DNA from 4 places in the Pelotomaculum sp. FP genome. Region 1 is predicted to be linked to each of the others. Evidence: riboswitches for the same ligand, from Rfam matches in the RefSeq annotation. Region 1 holds a riboswitch; each other region holds the start of a gene.
The links. Region 1 has a riboswitch for molybdenum cofactor ahead of Psfp_RS17950 (ABC transporter permease). Riboswitches for the same ligand answer to the same signal wherever they lie in the genome.

Region 1 (7,388 bases):
ATGGCTTAAGATAAAACCAAAGGTCTCGGGTGATACCTTTTTTTTGAAATAATCCAACAGGTTTGTACCAGGTGTGAAAGCTTGTCTGACAAAAGTTTCTCTGGCCGCGGCATCCTCCGGTAAAGCACTGAAAATTTCGCTAATATCACCCTCCAAGTCCGGTTTGTGTTTTACAGTGATGACGGAAACCTCTTTCAAGATATCAAAAAATATATCCGTATTTACCTGCGGCGGGCAGATCTTGATGAAAGGGGCATCATGTTCTCTGAGCGACTTTAATAAACCATCCTGTGGTCTAACAAGCTTAACAGCATCTTCAGGTAGAGCAATCTGCGTAAACTCCTTGTTGAAATCGATAAGCACTTGCTGAACCGTATAATCTGCCATTTTTCAACGCTCACTTTCTACAAAGATTCTATAATACGCAGGAGATATAATCAGGGGGGTGAGCTGGATACTTCAAACTGCTGTATATATTCAACAAAATTGTTATATTTCCTCCATGTTTATAGGAAAAAAGTAGAATTTCTTTTTTTTTCAACCCTGGTTTATCTGATATAATGATTCTATATCCTTACCACGGAGGGTCAACATGAAAATATTTGGATTTTACATATTATTAACCTTGCTCACCCGCAACCCCTTGTTAGCTCTTGTTGTCATGCTGTTGATTCTTTTCCTTGTAGAGAGGCGTTTTATTGGCTTATTACCTGATTTTACCGCCTCCTGGAGGAGGTCCAACAGAGTGCGGGAACTACAGAGAGAAGTAAGGGTCAATCCCGCCAACGCTGAAGCCTACCTGGAGCTCGGCGAATCCTTCCTGCAGAAGGGGCAATATGAGCAGGCTTTGTCATATTTAAATAGAGCGGCTGACAAGATGGAGGACCACCCTTTATTTCATTTTTACCGTGGGGCCTCGTATTATCAACTTGGCCGGATCGAGGAGGGCAGGGCTGAGATTGAAAAAGCGGTTGTCATCAACCCAAAGATAAGTTTCGGTGAACCATACCTGTATCTGGCAAGAATTTACCTCCAACAAAGTCAGGACGGTGAAAAGATTGATAATCTTTACCAACAGTTGCTGCAATACGGATCACCCAAAATCCACTACTTGGCGGGCAGTTTGTTTTTAAATTACAACGACAAGGAGAAAGCCCGCCGTTTGTTCAGAGAGACGATAGAAAATTATCAGGCCTGCAGAGGTTCTTTGCGCCGTCTGTATAGAAGGTGGGCGCTGCTGTCAAAAGTAGGCCTTTTCTACAGCAAGTGAACCTCCCTGGTACTGGACTATTTTGCAAAGTTCCTCTGCTGAGCATTGCTCTGCTAATAAATGCGGGTGCGAATTCATTCGTACATGGCCCATAGAAAAGCAGAATTAATAAGGTGAGCAGAAATCCCTTAAACTGCTTCACTGCGCAAGTGCGATTGAAACCGCACCCACAAAAAGACTTGGACAAAGCAGGATTCATATTATTCTCTTCTGCAAATTTTGTGCCAGCGGCATGTGTTATGGGGCTGACTTGCATACATGTTTGAAAGCTTATCCCAAGGCGCCCGGCCTTGGGTTTATTTCTGCATAAAACTCATGAAATTGTCCATACTCAAATTTTATAGAGCAACAAAAGACATTAAAGGAACGGAGGATCATGAATGCGGGTAACCTTTCCCCATATGGGGAACATGTATATTCCTTTAAAGGCGATGCTGCAGCGCCTGGGCTTGGATGTTGTGGTACCGCCGCCTTCCAGTAAAAGAACTTTGAGTCTTGGGGTGAAGCATGGTCCTGAATTTGCCTGCCTGCCCTTGAAATTAAACCTTGGCAACTTTATAGAGGCTGGTGAACTGGGCGCCGATACCGTGATCATGGGCGGCGGCTGCGGACCGTGCCGCTTTGGCTATTACGCCCAGATAGAACATGCAATATTAAAGGATATCGGTCGAGATATGGATTTTATTGTGCTTGAACCGCCTGACCGCCATATTACCGAATTACTGGCAAAAATAAAACGAATCGCAGGAAAGAAGTCCTGGCGGGATATTTTCCAGGCGGTTCGCTTTGGCTACAGGAAAGCAAAGGCGGTCGATGACGTTGAAAGGGCTTCTTTCCAACTGCGTCCTCGTGAAACAGTGGTTGGAGCAACGGACGCAGCTTACCGGAAGGCACTGGCCCTCATTGATGACGCCTGCACCTGGGATGGTTTAAATTACGCGGTGGAAAAAGCCGGAGATGCGCTCAGGGAGGTAGTGGTTGACGATAAGAGAACAGTCTTAAAAATTGGCCTTGTCGGGGAGATTTACACCCTTTTGGAGCCTTTTTCGAACCAGCACCTGGAGCGCAGTCTGGGCACTTTGGGGGTTGAAGTGGATCGTTCTATTTACTTAAGTGAATGGGTAAACAACCATCTCCTTGGAGGATTATTGAAAGGCGAAAGACGGAGAAATGAGGTTTGCGCATCGGCTCATCCATATCTGCGGCATTTCGTCGGCGGGCATGGCCAGGAAACAATAGGGTCTGCGGTCCTTTATGCAAAGGCCGGTTATAACGGACTAATCCAGGTGTTTCCATTTACCTGCATGCCCGAAATCGTAGCTGAAAGCATACTGCCTGATGTCAGTTGCGACTTGAATATTCCTTCCCTGACACTGATCATGGATGAGCACTCTGGTGAAGCGGGTATACAAACCCGGCTTGAAGCTTTTGTCGACTTGCTGGAACAGAAAAGGGAAATTGCCTTCAGAGAGCGAAGCGTGGGGTAAGTTTATCAGCGAGATTGTGTATATCATAAAAAAACGGGGACCTTGCCGGTGCGTACCGGGAGTCCCCGTTTTTTATATGTGAGACTTTTTTTAACGTACAATCATGGCCACGTAGCTTACGATGAGAAGGGCGACAATGTTGACCACTTTAATCATCGGGTTGATGGCCGGGCCGGCGGTGTCTTTGGCGGGGTCACCCACAGTATCCCCGGTCACTGCCGCAGCGTGGGCAAAGCTACCCTTGCCGCCGAAATTGCCGTCTTCGATGTATTTCTTGGCATTGTCCCAGGCGCCGCCGCCGGCGGTCAGCATCACGGCCAGGAAGAGACCGGTGATAATTACGCCCATCAGCATACCGCCTAGCGCTTTTGCTCCCAACAGAAAGCCGACCAGAATGGGCACTACAACCGGGATCAGGCCGGGCAACATCATTTCCTTGATGGCCCGCTTGGTGACGATATCGACGCAGCGGCCGTATTCCGGCCTTGCTTTGCCTTCCATGATGCCTTTTATTTCCTTGAACTGGCGGCGTACTTCATTGACCACCTCGTTGGCGGCTCTGCCGACGGCGCCCATGGCCAGTGAGGAGAAGAGGAAGGGCAGCGCTCCGCCAATTAAAAGACCTGCCAGAACCCAGGGGTCCTCGATATTGAAGCTGAGCGCCTCGCCCCTGAACCTGGTGATTTCCTGGGTGTAGGAGGAAAACAACACAATGGCGGCAAGACCGGCGGAGCCGATGGCATAACCCTTGGTTACCGCTTTGGTGGTATTGCCCACCGCGTCGAGCGGGTCGGTAATATTGCGGATTTCAGGCGGCAGTTCGGCCATCTCGGCAATGCCGCCGGCGTTGTCGGTAATGGGGCCGTACGAGTCAATAGCTACGACTATACCTGTCATGGAAAGCATGGCCATTGAAGCAATGCCGACTCCGTAGATGCCGCCAATAAGGTACGATAGCACAATACCGGCGACGATGGCGATGGCCGGTGAGACGCTGGCCTCCATACCAACCGCTAAACCGCTGATGATGTTGGTGGCATGGCCGGATTCCGAGGCCTTGGCGATCGTCTTAACGGGCTTGTACCGTGTTGAGGTATAGTAATCAGTAAGGAAAACGATGATTAGCGTCACTGCCACGCCCACAATTGCCGCATAGAAATACTGCGGGGTACCGAAGAAATAGGTTGTGGCGGGGTAAAAGCCGATAAGAGAGATAATTGCCGCGGCAAATAAGCCCTTGTACAGTGCGGACATGATTTCCCCGCCCTGGCTCATGCGAACAAAGAAGACGCCGATAATACTGGCGATGATGGCAATAGCGCCAAGCACCAGAGGGTATACCACGTAATGCTCGTTGCCGGGGAAGAATATCTGTCCCAGCAGCATGGCTCCGATGGCTGTAATGGCATAGGTTTCAAAAAGGTCGGCAGCCATACCCGCGCAGTCACCTACGTTGTCACCCACGTTGTCGGCGATAACAGCCGGGTTGCGCGGGTCGTCTTCCGGAATACCGGCTTCCACTTTGCCGACCAGGTCCGCCCCGACATCGGCGCTTTTAGTGTAAATACCGCCGCCCAGACGGGCGAAAACGCTGATTAGACTGCCCCCGAAGCCCAGCCCGATCAGGTAGGTCGGGTCTCTAAAAAGAATATACATGCCTGCCACGCCCAAAAGTCCCAGGCTGACACACATGAGGCCGGTTACAGAGCCGCCTTTAAAGGCCAAAGCCAGTGCGGCAGGCAGACCTTTCTTAGCTGCTTCACAAACCCTGAGGTTACTCTTTACCGAGACGGTCATGCCTACGTATCCGCAGAGAGCCGAGAAGACAGCTCCGATGATGAAGCCCAAAGTAGTAATCCAGCCCAAACCGAAAAAGAGTAAGACGGCGATGATAATGCCGACCACCGCGATGGTTTTGTACTGACGGGTCAGGTAAGCCATGGCGCCTTCCTGGATAGCCTCCGAAATCTCGATCATGCGTTTATTGCCTTGCGGTTGTTTCAGAATCCAGGAAGCAAGATATAATGCGAAAAGAATACCGAGCAATGACGCATACACTGCATAAATAGATAGCCCACTAAACAAAATCCAAACACCACCTTAAGAAACCTTAATTTTAAATATAATGAGCGGCAAGCTGACTTTAAAATATGCTGCTACCACCTCCTGCGCAAAATGATGGCCCTTATTTGCCGCCATTACCTCCCAGACAGATTTTTTCATCTGAAGAGGGGGCCTTCAAAAAATAAACCGGATACTGTAATGGAAAGAAGAAAAAACTATTAATTGAAATTATACCCCTTTTTTTACCAAACAATCCATTTTATTATCTATAATAGTCTGGTAGAGGTCTTGAAAAATAAAAAAACCAGGCAATACAAATTTTTGTAATGTCTTGAACTTATACTATTATAGCTTTTTAAACTAAATTTGCCAAACCCTATTTTTATTAGATATTTATTGACTTTATAAATTCCAGTAAATAAAATGATAAAAGAAGCGAAGGAGTCGCTTTATGTTGAAAAATGATTACGCTTTTGTAGATACTAGAGAGCCTTTTATTTTTCAATAGACTTGATCCGTATATGAGTTCTCCGAGCCTGCTTACCTGGGACTTGGTAGTTATGGTTAATGGGCCGGAAGGGTGTGTATGGGAAACCTGCGCACCTCCCACTGCGGAAAGGAGAACACTACCTGATTACCACACACGGTAGATGATGCTTTTCGCATAACCTGCCGTTTTTTATTGGTCGGGTGTAATAGCCTAACAACTATTTACGAAAAAGACCATGAAAAGGTGGTAACTGATATGGAGATTATCTGGCAAGGGATAATTAAGGCCTGCGAAATGCTCTTGCAGGGAAACCGTGAAATCATGCAGGTTACAGTGCTAACTATTAAGGTTTCAGGTCTTGCTACCCTGATCAGCGTTATAATCGGGCTCCCTGTAGGTGTATTTTTAGCTTTATCCGTTTTCCCGGGGCGGAGGCTCTTGGTCAGCCTGGTTAATTTCGGGATGGGTCTGCCGCCGGTTGTGGTGGGATTATGGGTGAGTATTTTCCTCTGGCGGAACGGTCCGCTTGGTTTCCTCCACCTGATGTATACGCCAACGGCTATGGTACTGGCCCAGGCCATTATTGCCTCACCTATTGTAATAGGCTTTACCATCGCCGCCATCCAGCAGTTAAATCCCAAAATAAGGCTGCAGATAATTGCCCTGGGGGCTACCTGGTGGCAGACCCTCCTGTTCCTGGTGCGCGAAGCCAGGATGGGGCTCCTGGCGGCAGTGATGGCCGGTTTCGGAGGGGTTATCTCCGAGGTGGGAGCCTCCATGATGGTCGGAGGCAACATCAAGGGAGAAACTTCGGTCTTGACTACCGCGACTGTATTGGAAGTCTCCAAGGGCAACCTGGATGTGGCCATAGCTATAAGCGTAATCCTCCTGGCGCTTGCCTACGGTGTCACCTTATTTCTCACCATCCAACAACAGAAGAGGCCTGTATGAGCAATAATAATATTATAGAAGTAAAAAATTTAAACCTGACCAAAGGGAGAAAAAAAATCCTTGACATTGAATACTTCTCTCTTGAGGAAGGAGAAGCGGTAGCCCTGATTGGCCCAAACGGGGCCGGTAAGAGTACATTTATGCAGGTGCTGATGCTTTTGCAACGGCCTACCGGAGGAGAGCTGTTCTTTAAAGGGGACAGGGTGGATTGGAAAAAACCTATTGCTTACCGCCGCCGCATGGCCATGGTCTTCCAGGAGCCGCTGCTTCTGGATACCACTGTTTATCATAACGTGGCCTCCGGATTGAAGCTGAGGGGTTTTAAAGTGGATACCATCCCGGCCAGGGTAAGTGAATGGCTGGGGCGCCTGGGAATCGCGCACCTTGCCGAACGCCAGGCGCGCTATTTGTCCGGCGGCGAGTCCCAGCGGGTGAGCCTGGCCAGAGCGCTGGTCTTAGAGCCGGAGGTCCTTTTCCTGGACGAGCCTTTTGTGGCGCTGGATGTTCCGACCAGGGCTGCCTTGACTGCCGAACTCGCCCGCATCTTGCGGGATACCCGCATAACGAGCGTGTTTGTGACACATGATTATAGTGAGGTGCCCCTACTGGCTGAGACCGTGACAGTCCTGGAGCAGGGGAGGATCATCCAAAAAGCTTCTCCCAGGGAGATTATGACCAGGCCGGTTAGCCGTACCGTGGCCTCTCTGGTAGGGGTTGAAAACATGATTCCAGGTAAGGTGGTAGGGACTCAGGATGGGGTAGTGTTGGTGCAGGCCGGACCTCATCGCCTTAAGTCTTTAGCGGCTGTCCCGGTCGGAACCAATGTTCTAATTCTGTTACGACCGGAAGACATTAAAATTTTTAAAGGGGTCTCCCGCCATGGGGATAATAGTTTTGGCGGCAAAGTTTCCGGGCTTTTACCACACAACTACCTGTATAAAGCTGTAATTGACTGTGGTTTTCCGGTAATCGCCTTTGTGAACCCGGAACAGGTTATGGGTGGAGAAGTGCTAGCTGATAATGAAATTACGGTCCAGTTCAGTCCTGATAAAGTACACCTGATTAAACAGTAAGATTAATATAAATATGGGCAAAGCTAGCTCCAAGGGCCTTTGGCGCGGCGACA
Region 2 (7,388 bases), on a different contig from region 1:
CATCAAGAGAGCCTACTTTTGTATTTAAATGCATTTTGATATCATCGTTACGGGTAATGCGGCCAAACTCTTCTTCAAGGACCTCCGGGGATATATGGCTGCCCGGTTCCCAAAGGCTTCCCCCCAGCCTGTCCTTTTCTTCGTACAGGTGAACATCATAGCCTTTGCGGACAAGTTTTACGGCGCAGCTTAGGCCGCCCAAACCTCCGCCGACTACGGCAATGCGTTTGTTTTTGAGCGGCATATAAAAAGAGGGAATGTCTTTGGTGGCGGTAAAATCACAGCACGCTTTTTCTAGCATTCTCACCGGGATGGATTCATCAATATTTTTTCTCAGGCAGGCGCTTTTACATGGCTCGTCGCATATTTTGCTGACAATACCCGGAAAAAGCACCTGACTGCTATAGTTTTTATAGGCCCCTGTAAAATCTCCGGCATTGAGCTTTGCCGCCATCCCTTTAACGTCGACTCCAAGCGGGCACTGATTTGTGCAAAATACAGGCTCATCCCGGGTGCAGAGGCTCCCCCAATTTTTAAAATCCTTTAATTCCATCGCTTTATCCTCACACGCTTTACCTGAAATGAACTATTTGCATAACCGTCATCCGGACTGCGGCCTTTTTTTGGCAGCAGTCCGGATGCGACATGACTCATCTATTAGGCGCCACTAGTTTCAGGGTAATAATGTCTTGAAATTAATTTTTGGGTGTAAAAGGATTGGCTTTGATATAGTCAATCTTTTCATGCAGGTCGCCACCCATATAGTACTTCCTGGGCTTGATTTCTTCACCTCTGGCTTTAGCCTCAAGCGCCGCTTTCACTTTTTCGGGCCTGGCAGGCAATTCGTAAATTCTAACACCGCAAGCGTTATTGATTGCATTGATTACCGCAACATGAGGCGACGATTGGAATAGTTCCGCACAACCGGATGAGCCGTGAGGTCCGCTGGGTCTTGGGGTTTCGATATATTCAGTCGTCAGATCGTCCGGCGTCGCATCGATAAACGTAAAGCCGCTGCCGGCAAGGTTGGTATGCTTTTTAAAATCGTCATAGTCTTCGGACAGCGCCATTCCGATACCCTGCATCATTCCGCCAAGCGCTTGACCGTCAACATTTACTACGTTTCCGATGACGCCGACGTCGGCAATGCACTTCATGCCCAGAACCCTGGTTTTACCCGTGGTGATCTCTACCTCCACCTCCGCCAGGAATGCTCCGAAAGTATATTCCGCAGTCGGGCTCCCCTGTCCGGTGTTCGGATCGAGGTCGGATGTCATACCGGTGGTGTCAAATATGCCTGTGTATTTTGTGGAAATCCCTTCGGCAACCATTTCATCGTAGGTACGATAAGTGCCGTCGGGTTTACGCATAGCGTTCATCAGCTGCTCAGCGGCATGGATGGTAGCATTTCCGATCATATAATGGGAACGGCTTCCCGCAGAGGGGCCGTGCATGGGAGCCAAAGCCGTATCATTCATGACGAGCTTAATCTGATCCGGACGCAATCCTAGCGGTCTCAGGGCTTCATAGGTATGAACAACTGCGCCGGCATCCGCGCCTTGTCCCTGATCCTGCCAGCAGCTATAATGCGTCACGGTGCCATCCGGATTTAGCCCAAGAACAATTTCCGTATGGTCGTTTGGCGCGCTGGTTACATTGTATTCGCCGCAGGCGATACCGACGCCGCGTTTCTTTTCAGGCGTAGATTCTCTCTTTGCTCTTTCCAGCGCTTCTCTATAATATGGACGCATCTTATCAAGTATTTTGGTCATCGGGTAGACGGAGAACTTGTTGCCGTTTATGCTCTCGTCGCCTTCACGGTAGACATTGATATAGCGGAACTCCAACGGATCCATTCCGATTTTCTCCGCCATCATATCTACGATCTGTTCCCCGCAGGTGTAGCACTGTGGCGAACCAAAACCTTTATAAGCTGTAGAAACCGCATTGTTGGATATAACAGTTTTGCAAAGGCCAATCGCATTGGGAATTTTATACGGAGCGCCCACGAAACGAAGCCCTTTCTGGGCGATCACGTCTGCAGATTCGGTATAGGCCCCTTCATCATAAGCAATTTCATATTCCAAGGCCGTAATCTTCCCTTTCTCGTCGCATGCCAGCCTCGCGTTTGAGAAAGAAGGAGCGCGTTTTCCTGTAATATGCTGATGTTCTTCATAACTCAAGGTAATCGTAACCGGCTTTCCGGTTGCCAGGGTAGCAACCGATACGATGCCCGGCATATAAGGGGATAGCGAATATCCGAAACTTGCGCCGGTCGGGTTTTCAATAATCCTGATTTTTTCGCCGGGATGACCAATACCGGGAGCCAATGTAAATATATTAATGTGCAGGAAAAGACTCTTGCAATGGATGGTAAGAACCCCGTCAGCATCAACATAAGCCTGGTCGGTATCCGGTTCGAGAACCAGATGCGGCTGGCGTTGGGAGTAGAAGCTGCCTTCAACGACATAAGGGGATTTTTCAATGATCTTCCTGGTATCCTGTCCCTTAATTAAAGGAGCTTCAATATAAATATTGGGGTACTCTTTGTTTACCTGCGGAGCGTCAGCAGCCATTGTTTCCAGAATATTTAAGTATCCAGGCAGCTGCTCCAGTTCAAACTTAACCTTTTTTGCTGCTGCGCGCGCTTCGGCTCTGGTCCTGGCGGCTACTACAGCAATAACATCACCACGGTGATAGATCATATCCTCAGCCAGGATCGGGCGATCAAAACCGTCCGCTTTGGCGAGTATATGGCCACAGGGCCACATAATACGATTATTCCCTTTCACATCTTTATGGGTAATAACCTTCTCAACGCCCGGCATCTTTTCCGCTTCCGAAGTATCTATAGAAAGCAGCCTGGCATGAGAAACCCCCGGAAGGACTACAGCCAGGTGCAGGGCGTCGGGCATTTTCATGCCGATGTCGTCGCCGTAATCGCAGGTTCCGGTTACTTTAGCCAGGGCAGCCGGCCTGGGATATCCCGTACCGTATATTCTCCCGTCTGCCGGCATTTTGTAATTAAGGTCCTCCATGGTCATTTCACCGCGCATCACCTTGGCGGCCGCCATGACCGCATCGACCAGCGGCTTATAGCCGGTGCAACGGCAAGCGTTGTGGTTCTTCCGGAACCATTCGCGAACTTCCTGCCTTGTGGGATTGAGATTGGTATCAAGCAACGCTTTTGCAGAAACAATAAATCCGGGCGAGCAGAACCCGCACTGCACTCCACCATGTATGATCCATGCCAGCTGCAGAGGATGCAGATTTGCCGGGGCGCCTATCCCTTCAATGGTTGTAATCTTGCTGCCGTCTTTAATGTTTTTCATTTTTTTAACGCAGGAGCGAACAACTGCGCCATCCAGTATGACGGAACAGATGCCGCACTGTCCAACGCGGCAGCCCACCTTCGTACCGGTAAGGCCAAGACGTCTTATAACGTCGGCAAGAGTATCTGTCTCGGGATCGCAAACCAACATACGTTCGGAGCCGTTAATATACAGCATCATCTTTTTTGTTGCCATTGTTTTCCACCCTTCATGCTTATCACCATAGATAATTCTGTACTCCTTTCCACACTGGGGGGCATGCCGGTTTCCCCGCACACCTGACGTCCTGGCAGTCTTAGCATAGCATTAGCCCGCCAAGATCGGAGCTATAAAATTAGAATCAGACCCATTGCATCGCCAATGTCAAACGCCAAAATTGTAACCCGCGGCCTGTAAGAAATAGATGGGGAATGTTCCACTATCACCTCCTCGCCCGGCTCTATAAAGAGCAAGTTGCATGCCAGTAAAAGCTTTTTATTAAAAATAAATATCTTCAATCCAGGATAGAGCCTATTTTTTTGCCTAAATTAATTTTTCGAAAATTACATCCTGTTTTTTTACTTATAAAAAGGCTACTTTTTATTTTTGAGTTATCTAACCGAGGTATAAATCTTTTTTACACTGTAAGAAAAATTTATACATCTTCGAATTCGGGAAACTCTTTGTATTAATACTTTTTGCAATTATTACACAATAGAGTATACTTATATAAGGTAGAAGGAGAAACAGAAAATAAATAATAGAATTTCTTACAAGAATAGGTATAAATATAGACGTTGCCAAGGTATAATCTTTTAATTATTACAATATAAGGATGACGCAGAAACTCCTTACATGTATTTTGGGACTAATCCGTGAACTAACCTTCCAGTATATTGACATATTTTACAAGGATGTGAAAGTATGGAAGCTGAAAGTTCTATAAGTCTGCATAATTGTTTTAATGAATTAATGAAAAAGACAGATATGGTTATTGATGATCTAACATTGCCCAAGCTCTACAAAATAGAATATGAATGGGAAAAGTTTATTCATGGCAAACCAATAAATAAAGATATAGTTCCCAAGCTAATTTATAAATCCTGGCAGAGAAGTATGGAATATGGGGTTAATCCTAACCTAAACAACAGAAAAATTTTATCTCCAGAAGAGATAAAAAAACAAATATCAGATAGTAAGGGCATGATCGATAGATTTGGCAATATTGTTTTGGCCTTACAAAGAATGGCCAGAAAAAAAGGTTTGAATATACAACTTTTCGATAACCAAGCCAGGAATGTCCAAGTGCTTGCTTCAAGTTATTTGCATCAAGGGTTAGAACTTCGGGATATGTTTCCCGTTCCAGCCAGCTCATCTGAAATGGATATTGGAACTACTGCAATTAGTATAGCTTTACGCGAAAATAAATCTGTGCAGGTGCTAGGACCTGAACATTTCAATAAATATCTTCATGATACTTATTGTTCGGCAGCTCCCGTCCATAACAGCAGTGGAAAGGTAATCGGCGCTTTAAATATTGCCAGTTACAGTTATAAACAAAACAAAATAGATACTTTAGTCTTGGTAACATTTTTAGCAAGAATACTTGACAATGTATCTTTTACCATGGATACCCTGGATAAATTGGGTATCTATGACTTAGCTATAAGTAAAACCTTTGAGTATTTACCTCAAGGTGCTGTTTATATTAATGATAAAAACTCAATTAACCGTTATAATGATAAAATAATTGATATGTTGAACATTAATGAACAAGATATCGTACCGGAACTTTTAAAATATGTTTCCACGCTGCTACAATATGACAATAATGATTGTGTAGAAAAAAAAGAAATTATTTTAGATATTAAAGGCAAAAGAAAATCATTTTTGATGTCTACTAGAAAAATATTTAATAAAAAGTATGAAGATAAAGTAATATTACTGGAAAATATAGATCAAAATTTACCAGGCAATAGGGCTAGTTATACATTTGATGATATTGTTGGCAGCAATGAAAAATTCAACGAAATGAAAATGATAGCGCAAAAAGTTGCTAAATCCCATGGTTCAGTTTTAATATTTGGGGAGAGTGGAACGGGTAAAGAATTATTTGCTCAGGCTATTCATAATGCTAGTCCAAGAAAGGGTAAACCCTTTGTTGCAATAAATTGTGGAGCTATACCTCACGATTTAGCCGAGAGTGAATTGTTTGGTTATGAACCGGGCGCATTCACAGGAGCTTCAGCAAATGGGAAACCGGGTAAAATAGAAATAGCTTTCGGAGGCACCCTGTTTCTGGATGAAATTGAAAGTATGCCTTTAAATACCCAAATAAAATTATTACGGGCTCTTTCAACAAGTAAAATCTGTAGGGTTGGTGGAATAAAAGATATACCCATCGATATTAGGGTTATCTCAGCAACAAAAAATGATTTGCTAACAGAGGCTGATAAAGGAAATTTTCGTGAGGATTTGTATTATAGAATTGGTACAATCACACTAAATCTACCAGCTTTGCGCGAAAGAAAAGATGATATACCTGAATTAGCAAAATACTTTATTGATCTCTATTCTAAAGAATATGGCTTAAAAAACCTTCAAGTGGATGATGACTTCTTTACAGCATTATCATGCTATTACTGGCGAGGTAATATACGTGAACTAAGAAATGTAATTGAAAGATCAATTATTTTGTTGGATGATGGAAAGAAATTGTCTCTAAACCAGTTGCCGGAAAAAATAGTTAAAGCTTATAGCTATAAAGATTTACAGGACAAATTAAGATCGATTCAAGATAAGAAAAGCAACAACTTAATGAAGCTAGGTGAGGAAATAATCATTGAAATAGTATTAAACGAGGAAAATGGTAATCTCAGCAGAGCTGCCAATCGCTTAGGTATTAGTAGACCAACTTTGTGTAATAAAATTAATAGCAATGAAAAACTCAAAAACACGGTTTTAAAATTTAGATTAGAATAAGAATAGAAAAATATCTAAAGGCATTCTCTCTGGTTAATCATCCAGGTCTCTGTTGCACTATGCAAGGGGGACATACAAATTAACGGATGTTTTCTGCATTAGGTACTTGTTACCAATTTTAAATCTTTTTTCTTTTATAAGTATTATTTGTAACAGTTATGCACTTACTATTCTGACGGAAGAAGGTAAGTGTTTTTTCTTTTAACAAATTGAATAAAAAAAAGCTTATAAATATCACACATAATTTTATAGGAAGATATCAAATTAATTTTATACCCTCGAAATTGCAAAGATTTTTTATACTTGCAATTGTCGATATGAGCTAAAAATCATAATCTTGTATGGTAATAATAGTAAAATCTGATTGTATCATCCTTTATTCATTGACCATATCATCCTTTTTATGGTAATAAACTGACTTTTATTTTATTTTTCCGATAAATTTAATTTCATCTATCATCAATTCTTTCATCAGCTGATTTCAGAAAATCATATTTTTCCTCGGGAGATGTCAGCCAAGGTAGTAAAAATTAATGATGCATTAAAATTAGTAAAGAAGTTTACACATAAGATTGGCAAGACAAAAAGAAACCGTTCATTTTTAAAAAGTCGAGCTTCCCTTTGTTAAAATTTTGAAAACTTGTTATTATATTAGGCTATTGAATATGGAATTACTGTTGGCATGTATCTTGCTTTTATATGCTGGTGGAGGTGACAAGGAAAGGTTATCCAGTAAAAAAATATTGCCAAAAAATAATGAATGGGGGCTATGTTTATGTTAATGCAACAACGTATGTTTAATCTTCCACCGGTTATCCATTTTGGTCCGGGAGTCTCAAAAAACGTTGGGAAAATCGCACTCGAATACGGAGCAAAGAAAGTTTTCTTTATTTACGACAAGGCGCTCGGGGAAATGCCCAAGGGTATCGCTAAAATTCTAAAAGATGATGGCCTTGAGGTTTTAGAATTTAACGAAATTGTCCCGAATCCTCCGGAAGAAATGATGGAAGCGGCAGCTAAAATTGGCCGGGACGCTAATGTTGATCTAGTTCTTGCTGTTGGCGGGGGCAGTACAATTGACACGGCAAAAGGGGT
Region 3 (7,388 bases), on a different contig from region 1:
TCGGCAAGGATAAATACGGTGAGCCATTGTTTTTCCCCAATTCCACCGAGGGGAAAAACCTGCCCAAGTAGGTCGTAAGTCATAGGTCGTATGGCGTAGGTATATACTGCATTCCTATTGGGTCAATAAATAAATTAAACACTAATATGAAAATGTAGTTCGCAGTTTCGTTTTTTGGTATCAGCGAGAATAAAAGCTCAGCGAGGTGCGATTTCAATCGCACACGGCGCGCCAGCGCCGCACTTATGGCAGTCAATGTTGCATTTGTGCGAATGAATTCGCACCTACATTTATAAAGACAACTCAGTACGTTATTTCAAGTAAAATATTTGGAGGAGGACTAACTTTGAGTAAAAAGAACTTTTTAGCGCCCCTTATGATCCTCATGGTAACAATGCTTTTGGTCGTTTTCGCAGGGTGCGGCAAACCGCAAGTGAAAGATGTGATCCTCGCCACCACCACCAGCACCCAGGACAGCGGGCTCTTAGACGCGCTGATCCCGATTTTTGAACAGAAGACCGGATATAACGTTAAAACTGTCTCTGTAGGCAGCGGCGCCGCTATCACCATGGGTGAAAAGGGAGAGGCCGACGTCCTCCTGGTGCACTCTCCCGCGGCCGAGAAAAAGATTGTGGACAGTGGCGCAGTTGTAAACTACCAGCTCGTGATGCATAACGACTTCATCATCATCGGCCCCGCTGGGGACCCTGCCGGTATCAAAGGGACTAAAGCAGGCGACGCCTTTAAAAAAATAGCGGAGAATAAGGCTGTTTTCGTTTCGAGAGGAGACAATTCAGGCACCCACAGTAAAGAAAAAGCAATCTGGGCGGAAGTCAAAATCACTCCGGAGGGCAACTGGTACCAGCAGAGCGGCGCCGGGATGGGGCAGACCTTAAACATCGCCAATGAAAAGCAGGCCTACACTCTGACCGACCGGGCGACATACCTGGCCCAAAAGAAAAATATCAACCTTGAAATCCTGTCGGAAGGGGATGCGTCGCTCCTGAACATCTACCATGTGATGCAGGTTAACCCGGAAAAATTCAGTACTGTCAACAAGGATGGAGCAAAAGCATTTGTTGATTTCATGGTCGACCCCGATACCCAGAAGACCATCGGTGAATTTGGCAAAGATCAATACGGTCAGGCGCTATTCACCCCTGACTCCGGCAAAAAAGTAGAGGATCTCGGTAAGTAACGTAAACCGGTCGCCGACGCGGCGACAGAGAATTAAAACCTGGCAATGCAAGTACGATCTGAAATAAATCTCTGAAATAAATCTCTGAAATAAATCTCTGAAATAAATCTCTGAAATGAATCTCCGAGCTGGCTTTGCCTAAAGCGTCACAGCTAGGGCTGACGGTCGTTTGGGTGCGCTGGAAAACTATTGCGCCTTCCATTGCGAAAAGGAGAACTGGGATGGCCTTGACGCCGGACAGCTTGTTTTTCGCAGGCTGTCCGGTATTTTTCTTATTTGAGCCGGATCCCCATGCTTTAAGCGGCGCCGGCAGGAAATGAAAACTTGGGCCAATGCAACATTTGTCCGAATTATCTACAGCATTGTTTGTGATGGGACCGCAGCGCGGTATGAGCAGCCGTCGGGTACCGGGGGCGTCATTGTCGGTTCGGACAGCCAAGTGTCATTCACTGATGATTTGACTAACCAAATTGAATTCACCGGGACTGGTGGTTATGAAATAGTCGGGTCGGGTGTACCCAAAGAGCAGTGATTAAAAGATGTGGTTGTTTTTCGGGTAATAGTTCTATTTATCATAATCTTTATTGTTTTTTGGCTCAAAGATCCGCTTGCGCTGATAAGCGGAATGCTAACAACAAACTCATAGCTATAATGATATCAATTCTAATCCGGCAGTCCTTGGGTAATTGGGACGGTGAAGAATACCGGGGGAGGAATGGTTTATCTTCCCCGGCAGCAGGTATCTTAAAGAAAGCTTTTGAGTAACTTAAAGGCAGGATCCCCTGGCGGGGTGTTTCCCAAAGGAGCGTAATCTTTTAATCCGGGTGTTATTGGAAATGCCCCGATGGTGTAGGTCCCGGGCAAAGTACGGCCAATCAGGAAAGGCCATACCAGGCGGAGCATCTCCAGGGGGGCAGGCCGGCTTTCGTGTTCATCCCTGCTGACGGAGGCGCATGATAGGTTTTGCAAATATTGCAGAAAATGCTTGATAAATTTTCGGTATTCGACTTAATAATCATTGCCATGATATCCGCGCTGGGTATCGCCAGCAAACCCCTTATTGTACCTCTTAGCCATATCATCACCGGGCCGCTGTTGATTCCCGGCGGGGTTGTGGCGGGCGGCTTTTACATGTTGTGGATTGTCCTGGGGGCGGGCATAGTGGGCAAACCCGGCGCGGCCGCTTTGATAGGGGTTGTGCAGGCGTTGCTGGTGTTCGGAACGGGGGTTTTCGGTTCACATGGAGCCATGACCTTGCTTAGTTACACTTTGCCCGGCCTTGCCGTCGACCTGATCCTGTATTTGATTAAACACAGGGTATGCTGCCTGCCCTGCGCCTTCCTGGCAGGTTTGGTAGCCAATGTCTCAGGCTCGTCTATGGTAAACATAATATATTTCCGGCTGCCTTTTGTGCCGCTGACGCTTGCTCTGGCCGTATCGGCCTTATCAGGGGGGCTGGGTGGTATTATTGCTTATAAAGTAATACAAGTAGTTAATAAACATAGAACGTGGGGAAAAGGTTGTCATGGGGATGGTAAAGACGTATGAACCATGTGGCTATCCTGTAAAGTACATAAGTTCATTGGAGGCAAACTGATGTGGACGCCATCGTGGTCGACCGGCTCAGTTACAGATATCAAGCGGCAGGAGGGCAAATACTGAAAAACATCAGTTTTAAAGTCGCTCCGGGGGAGATCGTGGCCTTGATTGGATTGAGCGGCTGCGGCAAGAGTACCCTGTGTCTGTGTCTTGGTGGTATTATCCCCCATTATCTGGGAGGCGAGCTGACCGGGCAGGTACTGGTAAACGGAAAGGATACCAGAGAATACAGAGTTGCGCAACTGGCGCTTGAGGTGGGTCTGGTTTTTCAGGAGCCCGACACGCAGCTATTCGCACCAACTGTGGAGGATGAAATCGCTTTTGCTCCGGAAAACCTGTGCCTGCCGGCGGAAGAGGTAGGCATGCGGGTAAGTCAAGTACTGGATACTTTAGGCATAAGCGCCTTAAGGAAAGCAAACCCAAGCCACTTGTCCGGGGGGCAGAAACACCTGGTCGCCATGGGAGCGGTTTTAGCGCTGGATCCCGCCATTCTTGTGCTTGACGAAGTAATGGCTCAACTGGACCCGGCAGGCAAAAAGAGAATCAACGGCATCCTGGCTGACTTGCGCCGGCGTGGTAAAACAATCTTAATTGTTGAGCATGATCCGGAAACAGTCTCCATCGCGGACCGTGTGCTGGTGTTGGAAGACGGGCGCCTGATCGAGGATGATAGGGCTGTAACTGTAGTGGGTGAATGGGAATCTATGCTCCGGTGCTAATTTGCCTGTAAAGCTTAGAAACCAGGCTGATTGCGTTGCCTAGTCCGTATGTATTTTCAGCATAGCCGAGGCTGGTCTAATGGCTTATATAGAGTTGGAAAATGTTTCTTTTTGTTATCCTGGCCAAAGCAGGCCCGTTTTACGAGAGATCAATTTAAGCATCTTTAATAAAGGTGTTACCGCGATTACCGGAGCGAACGGCAGCGGTAAAACGACCTTTTCAAAACTACTTACAGGGATATTGACTCCGACAAAAGGACGGATCAAATTAAACGGACAGTTATTGACCTCCCTGACTCTGGCCCAAATCGGCCGCCAAATCGGGTATGTTTTTCAAAACCCTGATAAACAGTTGTTCTGTGAGACAGTGGAGGAAGAGATTGACTTCGGTGTGCGTAATCTGGGTTTGCCGCCGGACCAGGCGGCGCAAAAAGTCAGAGAGGTGATGGACTACTTTGAATTGACCCGGCACGCGCAAGCTTATCCCCTTAGCCTCAGCGCCGGGGAAAAAAGACGTCTGGCTCTCGCAGCCGTCTTTGCGCTGGAGCCCGGGTTACTGTTGCTTGATGAACCGACAACGGGCCTGGATCCCTATCGCAAAAAAGTACTGGGTGATTACCTGGATAAGGTGCTCGGCGCCGGCAGGGGAGTCGTGCTCATCAGCCATGATCAAAAATTTATAAACAGGTACGCCACCCGGTTAATCGGGCTCCGGGACGGACAGTTCATCGAAGAATAGGGGATATACAGCATGACCGGCCTTGACCCCAGGACCAAAATAGTGATTATTATTTGTCTTTCAACGCTGGCTGTTTTTCTTAATGAACCCCGGCCGTTGCTTTTATTGTTCGTTTTTACGCTGGTCGTTTTATTACTGATGCGTATCAATTTTTTCCGTATGGTTATGCGGTTTAAAAAATTGCTGCCTTTGCTCCTATTGATGCTGATAATTCAAAGCGTTTTTACAGCAGGCGGTGAAGTGATGCTTTCTTTTCAGGGCGTTAATATCCTTACGACCAACGGTATTCATTCCTCTCTTTCTATTTTATTCAGGCTGCTTACTTTTTTCAGTTCGGCCATGATCATCCTGACCAGCAACTCCAAAGACTATGTCCTTGCCCTGGTGCAGTTAAAAATCCCTTACGAAATAGCTTTTATGGTCCTGGTGGCGCTTCGCTTCCTGCCTGTTTTTATAGAAGAAATCAAAGACACTCTCGTGGCGATGCAGCTCCGGGGGGTTGACCTGCAAAGAATACCATGGAGGCACAAGATAAAATTTTACACGCATCTCTTTGCTCCCCTGCTCTCCAGCGTGATGCTCAAGGCCTACCAGCTGGCTATCACTATGGAAGCGAGGGCGTTTAGAGTATACCGGCGGCGGACTTACCTGCGCCTTTTACAGTACAGAGTCGCAGACTATGTGGTAATGGGTTTCTTTGTTATAGCAACGATCGCGGTGCTGGCGCAGGATTTCCTTTATTAAAGGCTGTCGGATAGCTGTAATAAGCTCCGGCCAATAAATATCAGAGGTATGGAGGTAGGTAACCGATGAAGCAAAAGAAATGGCGCTATAAGCTCTTGATGCTTGTCCTGGTTTTGCTGATGCTTGTTGGTACGGTTAGTCTGACGGCGCCCGCGGACGCCCTGGCCGCCGGGAGCGACATTACAATATCGGGTCCCGGACTGAACGGCCCCGGGCCCGTGACCATTACCCAAAACCAGCTCCGGGGTACGGAGTCAGTATCAGAAGGGGTTTATTTACAACAGCAAGATGTAATCTACAGCACGATTAACACCTGGCCCACCAAGAGCTGGTACAGGGGGCAGGGCGTCAAACTGACCGACCTGCTTGATTTAGCCGGGGGACTCAAACCGGAAGCCACACAGATCAGATTTACTTCCGGAGACAAGTTTAAAGTTACCTTTACGGTGGATGAGTTATTAAACGCCCCCCAGTATCGTTTCCCTAATTTCATGAGCAGCGGCCTTCCCGGCCATCTCCCCGGTAACCCGTCGGGTAAAGTATTGGTAGATACCATCATCGCCCATAGAAGTTTCTCTACGCAAAGTTATGACGATATCCTGGATGCGGAAAACTTTAACCGTTCGGACGCCAATCTTCTGCTGTACGGGCAGCGGGCGGTAACCCAGCAGACCAATTCCAGGTTTTCCAAATGGGTAGTACAAATTGAGGTACTCACCGATCCCGTGCCCAAATGGGACAATCCCACGGTCACTCCGGCGCCTGGCGTGGTACCCGCGGGGACCATGGTGGAAATGCACAGTCCCTTCGACGACGAAGATAAGGTTCACTACACCCTGGACGGCAGCGACCCGACCATAGACAGCCCCATGTATAACTGGATTGCCAAACGGTGGTGGTCGTCACGACCTGATGATTTGGCCGAAATAAACCACAAAATCGGCCCCCTTAACCGCGACACCACCGTCAAAGCCGTTGTCATCGGTCCCGGCCGGTCGGACAGCGACATCGTCACTTTTTCCTACCAGGTGCCTGACTCTGCGTTGCTGACGGCTGATGTTACAGATAACGTAGTGGGGCAGCCGGTGGAGCTGACCTTTACGGACGATGCGGCCTGGCGGGCGGCGATCACCGGCGTGAGCGTGGACGGCGCAGACCTGGTTGACGGCGGATATACGGTTTCTGCCGGGAAGATTACCATTGCCGCAACTGTATTTACAAAAGCGAAAGATTACACTGTTGTGGTTAAGGCAACCGGGTACGAGGACGCCTGCGTGACGCAGACAATCAAGGCGGGCAGTGGCGGCAATCCTGACGGAGATGTAAAACTGACAATCACCGGGGACGGGGTGGCGGCTGAAAAGACGTATACCCTGGCCCAGCTGCAGGCAATGGACCAATATGAGCAGGTGTACAGCGCAATCAACACCTGGCCCAGTAAGAGATGGTGTGTGGGAAAAGGTGTCAAATTGAGAACCCTGCTCAATGAGGCGGGGATGAAAAGCAGCGCCAGCCTGATTAAATTTACTGCCAGCGATGGCGTTACAAGGACCCTTACGGTACAGGAGTTGCTTAAAGACAGGCGTTATTATTTCCCGGGATTAAAGGATAATGATGAAAACGGCGGGCAGGTACCCGGTTCTTCCGCAGGCAGGCAAGAGGTAGAGCCTATCCTCGCTCTGGAAAGTGCCGAAGGCAGTGTCGCTCCCGGCGATATGAACGGTATCAACGCCTTGCTGCTGATGCTGGGGCAGCGGGCTGTCACCGAACAAAATTTACAATTGTTTCTTAAGTATGTAGTAAAAATTGAGGTTTCGACCGAAGCGCCGGACAAGTGGGATGAGCCGGAGGCGGAGCCGGATAGCGGCGAGGTGGCCCCGGGGACCCTGGTAAAACTGAGCAGTGAGATAAACGATGATGATAAAATCCATTACACCACGGACGGCAGTCCCCCGACCATAGACAGCCCGATGTACAACTGGATTGCCAGCCGGTGGTGGTCGTCAAGAGAGAGTGAAGTGGACAGTATTAATCACCCGATCGAAATTACAGAAGATACGACTATCAAGGCAGTAACGATTGGTCCCGGTAAGAGAAACAGCAATGTCGTCACCTTTACCTACAAGGTGAAGGAAGACCCAACCGAGAGCAGTAAAATTTCATCCAGTCGAGGGGGCACTGTAGAGTTCGGCAGCGGCGAAGCCCTCATTGAAATACCGCCCGGAGCTCTGGCAAACGCTGATGCGGAGGTCGGCATTCGGAAAGTAAGCAACCCGCCTGCCGTACCTTCAGGTTTCAAGCTGCTGAGCAGCGTTTACGAGTTCATTGTGGACGGCGAGAAAAGCTACAGCTTTGCTCAGAGTGTAACCATCACGCTTCACTTCGATCC
Region 4 (7,388 bases), on a different contig from region 1:
AAGCAACTATGAAGTTGTAAACGGCCTTAACGAAGGAGAAACAGTTGTAGTTGGCTCTCTCAGCCAGACTTCAACTTCAACTTCAACTTCAACTTCTACTTCTACTTCTACTAATAGCAGTACCAGGAGTAACCAGGGCGGCGGCATGATGGGCGGTGGCCCACCCCCGGGAGGACCCTAATCAGCAATCTGTCAAACTAATCTGAAGACCATTTTGGCTTCTGTCATACATCCTCCGTTGACGCCGCTTACGATGTGAGTAATCTATTATTGAATGGTGGTGCCGTATGCCGGATAAAACTACTATTGAACTAAAGGGCATTAAGAAAATATATGATATGGGGGAAAACAAGGTCTTCGCTTTGCGGGGTATAGATTTAACCATCAAGCAGGGAGAAATGGTTGCGATAATGGGTTCCTCCGGATCTGGCAAGAGCACGCTGTTAAATATTTTGGGCTGCCTGGATAAGCCTACTGAAGGTACATATTGTATCGATGGTGAGAATGTATCCGAATTAGATAAGAGTCAGTTGGCTGACATCCGTAAAAGAAAGCTTGGTTTTGTGTTTCAGGGTTTCAACCTTTTGGGAAGGATGACCGTAGGCGCTAATGTTCAGCTACCCATGATCTATGCCGGAGTAGATAAGAAAGAAATGGCAGCCAGGGCCAAAGATGCCTTGAGATGGGTCGGCCTCTCAAAATATTTTAACCACTATCCCAACCAGATGTCAGGAGGTCAGCAGCAAAGAGTCGCCATTGCCCGTTCTCTGGTAAACAACCCTTCTTTGATCCTGGCGGATGAACCCACCGGAGCCCTGGATTCAAAAACAAGCATAGAGATTATTGGGGTTATGCAGAGGCTGAATCAAGAAAAAGGGATAACCGTGGTGGTAGTTACCCATGATCAGGAAATCTCACTTTACTGCCGGCGTTTAGTTATGATCAAGGATGGCCACATTATCAACGATGCTCCGGTATTAAGCCAGAGGAATGCCGCTGCGGATCTGGCGGCCTTTCCGGTAGAAGCGGAGGTGGAACTATGAATCTCGCCAACAACTTTGAGGTGGCCGCTAACGGGATCAAGGCAAATAAGTTAAGGGCTTCCCTGACCATGCTTGGCATCATTATCGGGGTTGCGGCTGTTATTATTATGATTGCCGTGGGGCAGGGCGTCACCCAAAAAGTACAGGATCAGATTTCGAGCATGGGCTCCAATCTATTGATGGTTTATCCCGGAACCGGGCAGGGGCCGGTCAGGGGCTCCGGGGGCAGTGTCGCAACCCTTACCCTGGAAGACGCTGAAGCAATCGCTGAAATAGATTCGGCGCTCTATGTGGCGCCTGAGCTAAGTTCAAGCGCCACCATCGGGTACAACAACCAAACCTGGACATCTACTTACAACGGAACCACCCCCGAATTGCTGTCGATCAAAAACTGGACAATCAGCGCAGGGTCATTTATTACCGATGATGATGTAACGAACATCGCGCCGGTGGCAGTTCTGGGCAAAACGGTGGTAGACAACCTTTACCCCTCCGGAGAAGATCCGATAGGCACAAAAATTAGAATTGATAAAATAAGCTTTACCGTTGTAGGTACCCTTGCCTCCAAAGGATCCTCCATGGGCGGTCAGGATCAGGATGATGTTATATATATTCCTATCACCACTGCTCAAATAAAACTATTGGGTGTAAAGAGTGTCCGTCTAGTCGATGTTCAGGTCGATAAGGCGGAGAACATGGCTGCCGTCCAGAGTAATATAGAAAGCCTTTTAAGGCAGCGGCACCGCTTGGAAGGGACTGCCTCTGATGATTTTAACGTGCGCAACCTGGCTTCCGTACTTGAAACGGTTGAGAGCACCTCTGCCATATTGACGCTCTTTCTGGCCGGGGTGGCTTCCATATCACTGCTGGTGGGCGGTATCGGGATCATGAATATCATGCTGGTTTCTGTAACTGAAAGAACCAGGGAGATTGGTTTGCGCATGGCGGTCGGGGCAAGTGAAAGCGATATCCTCAACCAGTTTCTGGTGGAGGCGCTGGTGCTGTGTCTGTCAGGGGGGATTATAGGGATTCTCCTGGGTGTAGCCGGGTCTAAAATCATTGCCATGGTGGCCGGTATGACGATGTCGGTCAAGGCGTACTCAATAGTAATCTCCGCGGGTTTTTCCGCGGCAATCGGAATTTTCTTCGGCTATTATCCTGCCAAGAAGGCTGCGGGATTGGATCCCATTGAAGCACTGCGGTTTGAAAAGTAGATGTGTATATCTATATAAACCCAGATGAAATTCAGGGCCGGTATGTTCAAACGCCGGCCCTGAATTTTTTTTTAGAGGACTAATTTTAATGCTTTGGGGAAGTGACGGATAGTAAATGTACAGATGATTATAAATGTTACTTAGTGTCCAAATATTAAACAGTTGACTTTCATTTGCAATGAGGTTTTTCGTAAGTACACATGTAAATAATCCCATTCATTATAAGTGAAAACAAAAACGGCAGTAACTATAGCGGGTGCTGAACAAACCTTAGAGCCTTATTTCATAACGGTTCGCATAATAATCAAAATTTTTTTTAAAGATAGACACATTTGGTAACTATATTTCAGAAAAATAACCTTGGCTGGCATGAGCTTTGCTTCTATACATTATCGTGACGTCATATAAAATCCATAAAAAGGGGGAAATACAAAACCTTCTAAAATCAGCCTCGTTTTTGATTGCGTGACGTAGCGGGATTTGAGTTCTTCTAAAAAAGGTCCAAGGCTTGACAGGTGTGCAGGGATTGAAAAGGATATTTATGGTGTATTGCTTGACACAAAAATTTGAGTAGTGAAATCACAAAAGGAGGAAGTAGCATGTTAAATTTTCAATTGTATAACCAGGTTCGTATGCTTATTGGACCGGGAAGTCTAGAACAGTTAGGTGAATTAATAGAGCATATGGGCGTTAAGAAGCCGATGATTGTTACAGATAAGAGCATGGTAAATATGGGTATCCTCGATCAAGCAGTAGCGGGTTTGAAAGAAAGAAACATCCCATACGTTACTTTTGATGAAGTACTGCCGAATGCGCCGACAGACGCCATCGAAAAGGCCAGCGTGATTTGTAACAAAGAAAAATGTGATGCAGTAGTAGGTCTCGGCGGCGGAAGCGTAATGGACAGCGCTAAGGCTGTCAACGTCTTGAGATTTAATGACGGGAAGATCCTGGACTATGTAGAGCGTATGGACGATATCAAATTTTCACCCAACTGCGTCTTAATACCTACTACTGCAGGAACAGGCAGCGAATTATCTCAGGGAATGATCCTTATGGGCCCTGATCATGCAAAGTATACAATTCTTTCACATAATGCTAATGCGGCGTATGCAATTTTAGATCCCGTTATGCAGACAAGATTACCTGCTGAATTGACAGCAGCTACGGGATTGGACGCGTTAACACACGTTGTAGAAGACTATACGGATACGCTCGCAACTGACTTTACTGATATGATCTGCGAAAAGGTTATTGAGACTATTGCGGAGTACTTGCCGATATGCATTTCTGATCCGGGCAATGTAAAAGCAAGAAGCAGGATGGCTATATCAGCGTCTTTGGCAGGCTGGATGTTAGGTCACTGTGTCGCTAATGCCGGGCACTCAATCGGACAAACAATCGGCGGATTATTTGATATACCGCATGGACACTGTGTTGCATATTCAGAGCCCTGGGTACTGGAATTCAATGCGCCTGCAGTGCCTGAAAGGACCAAGTTTATAGGTAAAGCTTTAGGAGCAACGTTCACAGGCAAGGAAACACCGGAAGAAATCGGTGCAAAAACAAGAGACGCTTTCATTGATTTTAGAGACAACAAGTTAGGGTTAAGATCTGTTAAATCATTCGGTTACGATGAAAGCAAGTTCGAAGAAGCTGCAAAGATCATTGAAGCGGATATATTCCAGAATTTCCAGCCCAGAAAGATGACTGCTGCTGACGCTCTTGAAATCTTAAAGAAAATTTACGCATAAAAGTTCTATTCGCAAAAAGCAGTTTGACTTCAGCGGTTAATTGGGGTGGCACAGGTTTGCAAAACTGCCATCACCAATATGCAACCCCTGTACCACCCAACTGACCGTACATCCTTACTATATCATGGCGATTATAATAAAAATGGTGTGTAGGAGAACGTTATTGGTCTAATTGTCTAAATGTTTAAAATAATTAGGAGGTATTTTGGATGTCTGATTCTCATGCAACTGCAAATCCAGCAGGTTTAATTGTGATGGTTTTTTACCTGTGTGCCCTTCTCCCAGTGCTAATAGGCATTGCCCCGGCTTCAGCCCTCATCATACTTGTGCCGCTGGGATTGGTAGGCAGTATCGTGCAGTTTATCGCCGGAGCCATTGAGCTTAAGCGCGGTGATGTTGTAAACGGCAACATAACTTTGGCCTTCAGTGCCTTTATGTTCTATGGGGCTATCTCCTTTATGTTCAAATTCTTAAACGTTGGACCGCAAGACACCTCAGCAGTAGACGGCTGGGTATTTTTAAGCATGGGCGTCATTTTGCTGTTCCTCACCGGGCTTCCGATGCGAGCAGGTTTTGTACCCGGACTTTTCTTCATCATCACCGATATCTTCTTTGGACTCATGGGCTTTGGCAACCTTCTCGGCATGCCGGTGTTAACAAAAGCAGCCGGATACATTGAAATTATCGCCGTTATTTCTTTAATTTGGATTATAGTCGCAACCATACTCAATACCGCTTATGGCAAAGAAGTCGTTTCCCTCGGTCCGCCCTGGATTAAGACATTGCCCGCAAAAGAAGGAGTATCTGCATAAAAGCATATTTAAGTGAACAATTATTTCCGAGTTAAACAGCCTACAGCAGTTGCCATGGTTGTTAACCGCTAGGTATAAATGGAAACGTTTGTGCCTCCCTTCTTGGAAAGGAAATATTGATTTCATAAAACATGATTTCAGATGGAATTTTTAAAAAGGAGGTACTACGATTTCAATGGCTGACAAATTTATAAGGGTAGACATGGATTCCAAAGTAGTACAATACGAAGATAGAAAAGATTTGGAGTTGTATGGCGGCCGCGGACTGATTGACAAAATTCTCACCGAAGAAGTAGACCCAGCCTGTGACGCCCTGGGCTCCGGCAACAAGCTGATCGTTTGCGTAGGTCTTTTAAACGGCACGGCAGCGCCGGCCAGCGGCAGGATCTCGGTTGGCTGCAAGAGCCCGCTGACAGGCGGCGTTAAAGAAGCAAACGCCGGCGGCACTGCGGGCGCGGCCTTTGCCAGATTGGGGCTTAAATGCATTATCATTGAAAACACACCCGCAGGAGACGAGTGGTATATTTTAAAGGTTAACAAAGATGGTGCGGTATTACTGCCGGCCGATAAATATGTTGGTTTGGGTACTTATGCCACAGCTGAACGGTTAATGCAAGATTATGGGAACAAGGTAAGTGTCATGGCCATAGGCCCAGCTGGAGAAAGAGGCTATAAAATGGCTTCAGTCCAGGTAAGTGATCCCAGCGGCCATACCGCCCGTGCAGCCGGCCGGGGCGGCGTCGGAGCGGTCATGGGTTCCAAGAGGATCAAGGCCATCGTCTTGGATACGGAAGGCGCTAAACTTGAGGCCGAGTATGCCGACAAAGAAAAATTCATGGAAGCTAATCGGAAATTCGTTGAAGGTATTAAAAATCACCCCATTTCCGGAGGTGGCTATCCAGCCCTGGGCACAGCAGCCGGAGTCATGGGAGTAAACGCCCTGGGCGCCCTGCCGACTAAGAACTTCAGCGACGGCAGGTGGGATCAAGCAGAAAAGATCAGCGGCGAAACCCTGGCTAAAAACTGCAGTGAAAGAGGCGGTCGGACCGGCCACGCCTGCCAACCGGGCTGCATCATCCATTGCTCCAACGTTTACCACGGCCCGGACGGCAAATACCTGACCTCAGGTCTGGAATACGAGACAATAGGTCTGGTTGGTTCCAACTGCTTAATTGCCAACCTGGATACGGTTGCAAAAATTGACCGTATGTGCGACGACATTGGTATTGACACCATGGATACGGGTACAACCATAGGTGTTGTGATGGAGTCGGGGAAAATCGCCTGGGGCGATGAGGAAGCGGCCATCAAACTGGTCCAGGAAATAGCCGACGGCACAGAATTTGGCAATATCCTCGGCAACGGCACGCTGGCAACAGGGCAATACCTCGGCGTAAAGAGAATCCCGGTAGCCAAAGGACAGGGCCTGGCAGCCTACGATCCCAGGGGCTTAAAAGGAACCGGTGTAACTTATGCCACTGCCCCGCAGGGCGCCGACCACACCTGCGGCAACTCGCTTGGCACAGTTGAACAGGTTAATCCGTACGATAAGGCAGGACAGGTTGAATTATCGACCATGCTGCAGGTAGCTTTTTGCATGGTGGATTGTACGGGTATGTGTCTGTTTAACAGCTTCTGCACCACAGAAGAACCATACCTGCTGGCACTAGTTGATATGTTCGCAGGCAAATTCGGCGGTGAATGGACTGTGGATAGATTGATGGGCCTGGGCGTCGAAGCGATAGCGCTGGAGAAAAAATTTAATGAGGCAGCCGGGGTTGCCAAAATTGAGGTGGCTGATTTCTTCAAGACTGAAATTTTGCCTTCATCAGGCGCCGTGTTTGATATTATAGATGAAGAGTTGAATCAAGCGATACCTTTCTAAGCAATTAGTATTCAATCAGCAAGTTCACATTGTTAATTTTTCGTTGCAAACATCAAAGGGTGAGGTCTTTGACCGTCGCCCTTGATGTGTGCATTGAATGAATTGCAGGGAGGAGAATGAATGTGGGTTCTGAACCTGCCAGTCCAATTACGGTTAAATTCAAGTCATATGTGACTCCATCAGAACATGTTGAAGGATTTGAATCAGGTAAGGAATTTCCATTAAAGCTGCGTGCTGCCATTACATTAGAGGAATTAGTTCAGAAGTTATTCAGTAAAAATAGAAATCATATAGGGTTCAAGGTTGTCAACGGGAAAGTCGTAAAAGATAAAGTTTTATCAGACGGGGATTTAATAGAAATATACCGTCTCATGGGTGGCGGTTAAAGTGTGTCAAGATGTTGGAGGGACGGTCTTGTAACGGCGAAGAGGGGCTTGTTTTGTTTGGGCAGCAGCTTAAACAAATGTCGCAGGAAGCGCCCCTCCGATATTCTTCTGGTTCAGGTATCCATCTATATCCCCGATAAATGTTAGTTGGTAAATATTCAGCCATCTGGATTGCTCCGGGTGGCTTTTCCCCTGGTAATTCAACATATGGACTGTGTTCAAAAAACATAACATAAATAATTATAGTGTAATATAAAGCTATAAATACTCAATTTAATTGGGATACATCACTAA

Region 2: another riboswitch for molybdenum cofactor. It lies ahead of Psfp_RS00020 (molybdopterin-dependent aldehyde oxidoreductase); the one in region 1 lies ahead of Psfp_RS17950 (ABC transporter permease).
Region 3: another riboswitch for molybdenum cofactor. It lies ahead of Psfp_RS09180 (hypothetical protein); the one in region 1 lies ahead of Psfp_RS17950 (ABC transporter permease).
Region 4: another riboswitch for molybdenum cofactor. It lies ahead of Psfp_RS03910 (aldehyde ferredoxin oxidoreductase C-terminal domain-containing protein); the one in region 1 lies ahead of Psfp_RS17950 (ABC transporter permease).

What each region holds. Positions count from the first base shown of each region.
Region 1 covers NZ_QFGB01000062.1:17,753-25,140, forward strand. Annotated here, with positions in the region: gene Psfp_RS17930 (formate dehydrogenase accessory protein FdhE) at 1-387, opposite strand, end outside; gene Psfp_RS17935 (tetratricopeptide repeat protein) at 593-1,270, shown strand; gene Psfp_RS17940 (CoA protein activase) at 1,651-2,757, shown strand; gene Psfp_RS17945 (sodium-translocating pyrophosphatase) at 2,848-4,845, opposite strand; molybdenum cofactor riboswitch at 5,339-5,459, shown strand; gene Psfp_RS17950 (ABC transporter permease) at 5,567-6,262, shown strand; gene Psfp_RS17955 (ABC transporter ATP-binding protein) at 6,259-7,335, shown strand.
Region 2 covers NZ_QFGB01000001.1:4,560-11,947, forward strand. Annotated here, with positions in the region: gene Psfp_RS00015 (pyridine nucleotide-disulfide oxidoreductase/dicluster-binding protein) at 1-553, opposite strand, end outside; gene Psfp_RS00020 (molybdopterin-dependent aldehyde oxidoreductase) at 696-3,527, opposite strand; molybdenum cofactor riboswitch at 3,554-3,670, opposite strand; gene Psfp_RS00025 (sigma 54-interacting transcriptional regulator) at 4,236-6,293, shown strand; gene Psfp_RS00030 (iron-containing alcohol dehydrogenase) at 7,069-7,388, shown strand, end outside.
Region 3 covers NZ_QFGB01000018.1:20,223-27,610, reverse strand. Annotated here, with positions in the region: gene Psfp_RS09190 (substrate-binding domain-containing protein) at 1-71, shown strand, start outside; gene Psfp_RS09185 (substrate-binding domain-containing protein) at 386-1,198, shown strand; molybdenum cofactor riboswitch at 1,308-1,428, shown strand; gene Psfp_RS09180 (hypothetical protein) at 1,515-1,730, shown strand; gene Psfp_RS21295 (hypothetical protein) at 1,943-2,167, opposite strand; gene Psfp_RS09175 (ECF transporter S component) at 2,180-2,746, shown strand; gene Psfp_RS09170 (ABC transporter ATP-binding protein) at 2,797-3,516, shown strand; gene Psfp_RS09165 (ABC transporter ATP-binding protein) at 3,596-4,255, shown strand; gene Psfp_RS09160 (energy-coupling factor transporter transmembrane component T) at 4,268-4,999, shown strand; gene Psfp_RS09155 (S-layer homology domain-containing protein) at 5,065-7,388, shown strand, end outside.
Region 4 covers NZ_QFGB01000006.1:41,107-48,494, reverse strand. Annotated here, with positions in the region: gene Psfp_RS03935 (efflux RND transporter periplasmic adaptor subunit) at 1-181, shown strand, start outside; gene Psfp_RS03930 (ABC transporter ATP-binding protein) at 288-1,043, shown strand; gene Psfp_RS03925 (ABC transporter permease) at 1,040-2,257, shown strand; gene Psfp_RS03920 (iron-containing alcohol dehydrogenase) at 2,857-4,011, shown strand; gene Psfp_RS03915 (GPR1/FUN34/YaaH family transporter) at 4,221-4,823, shown strand; molybdenum cofactor riboswitch at 4,836-4,952, shown strand; gene Psfp_RS03910 (aldehyde ferredoxin oxidoreductase C-terminal domain-containing protein) at 4,999-6,708, shown strand; gene Psfp_RS03905 (hypothetical protein) at 6,831-7,094, shown strand.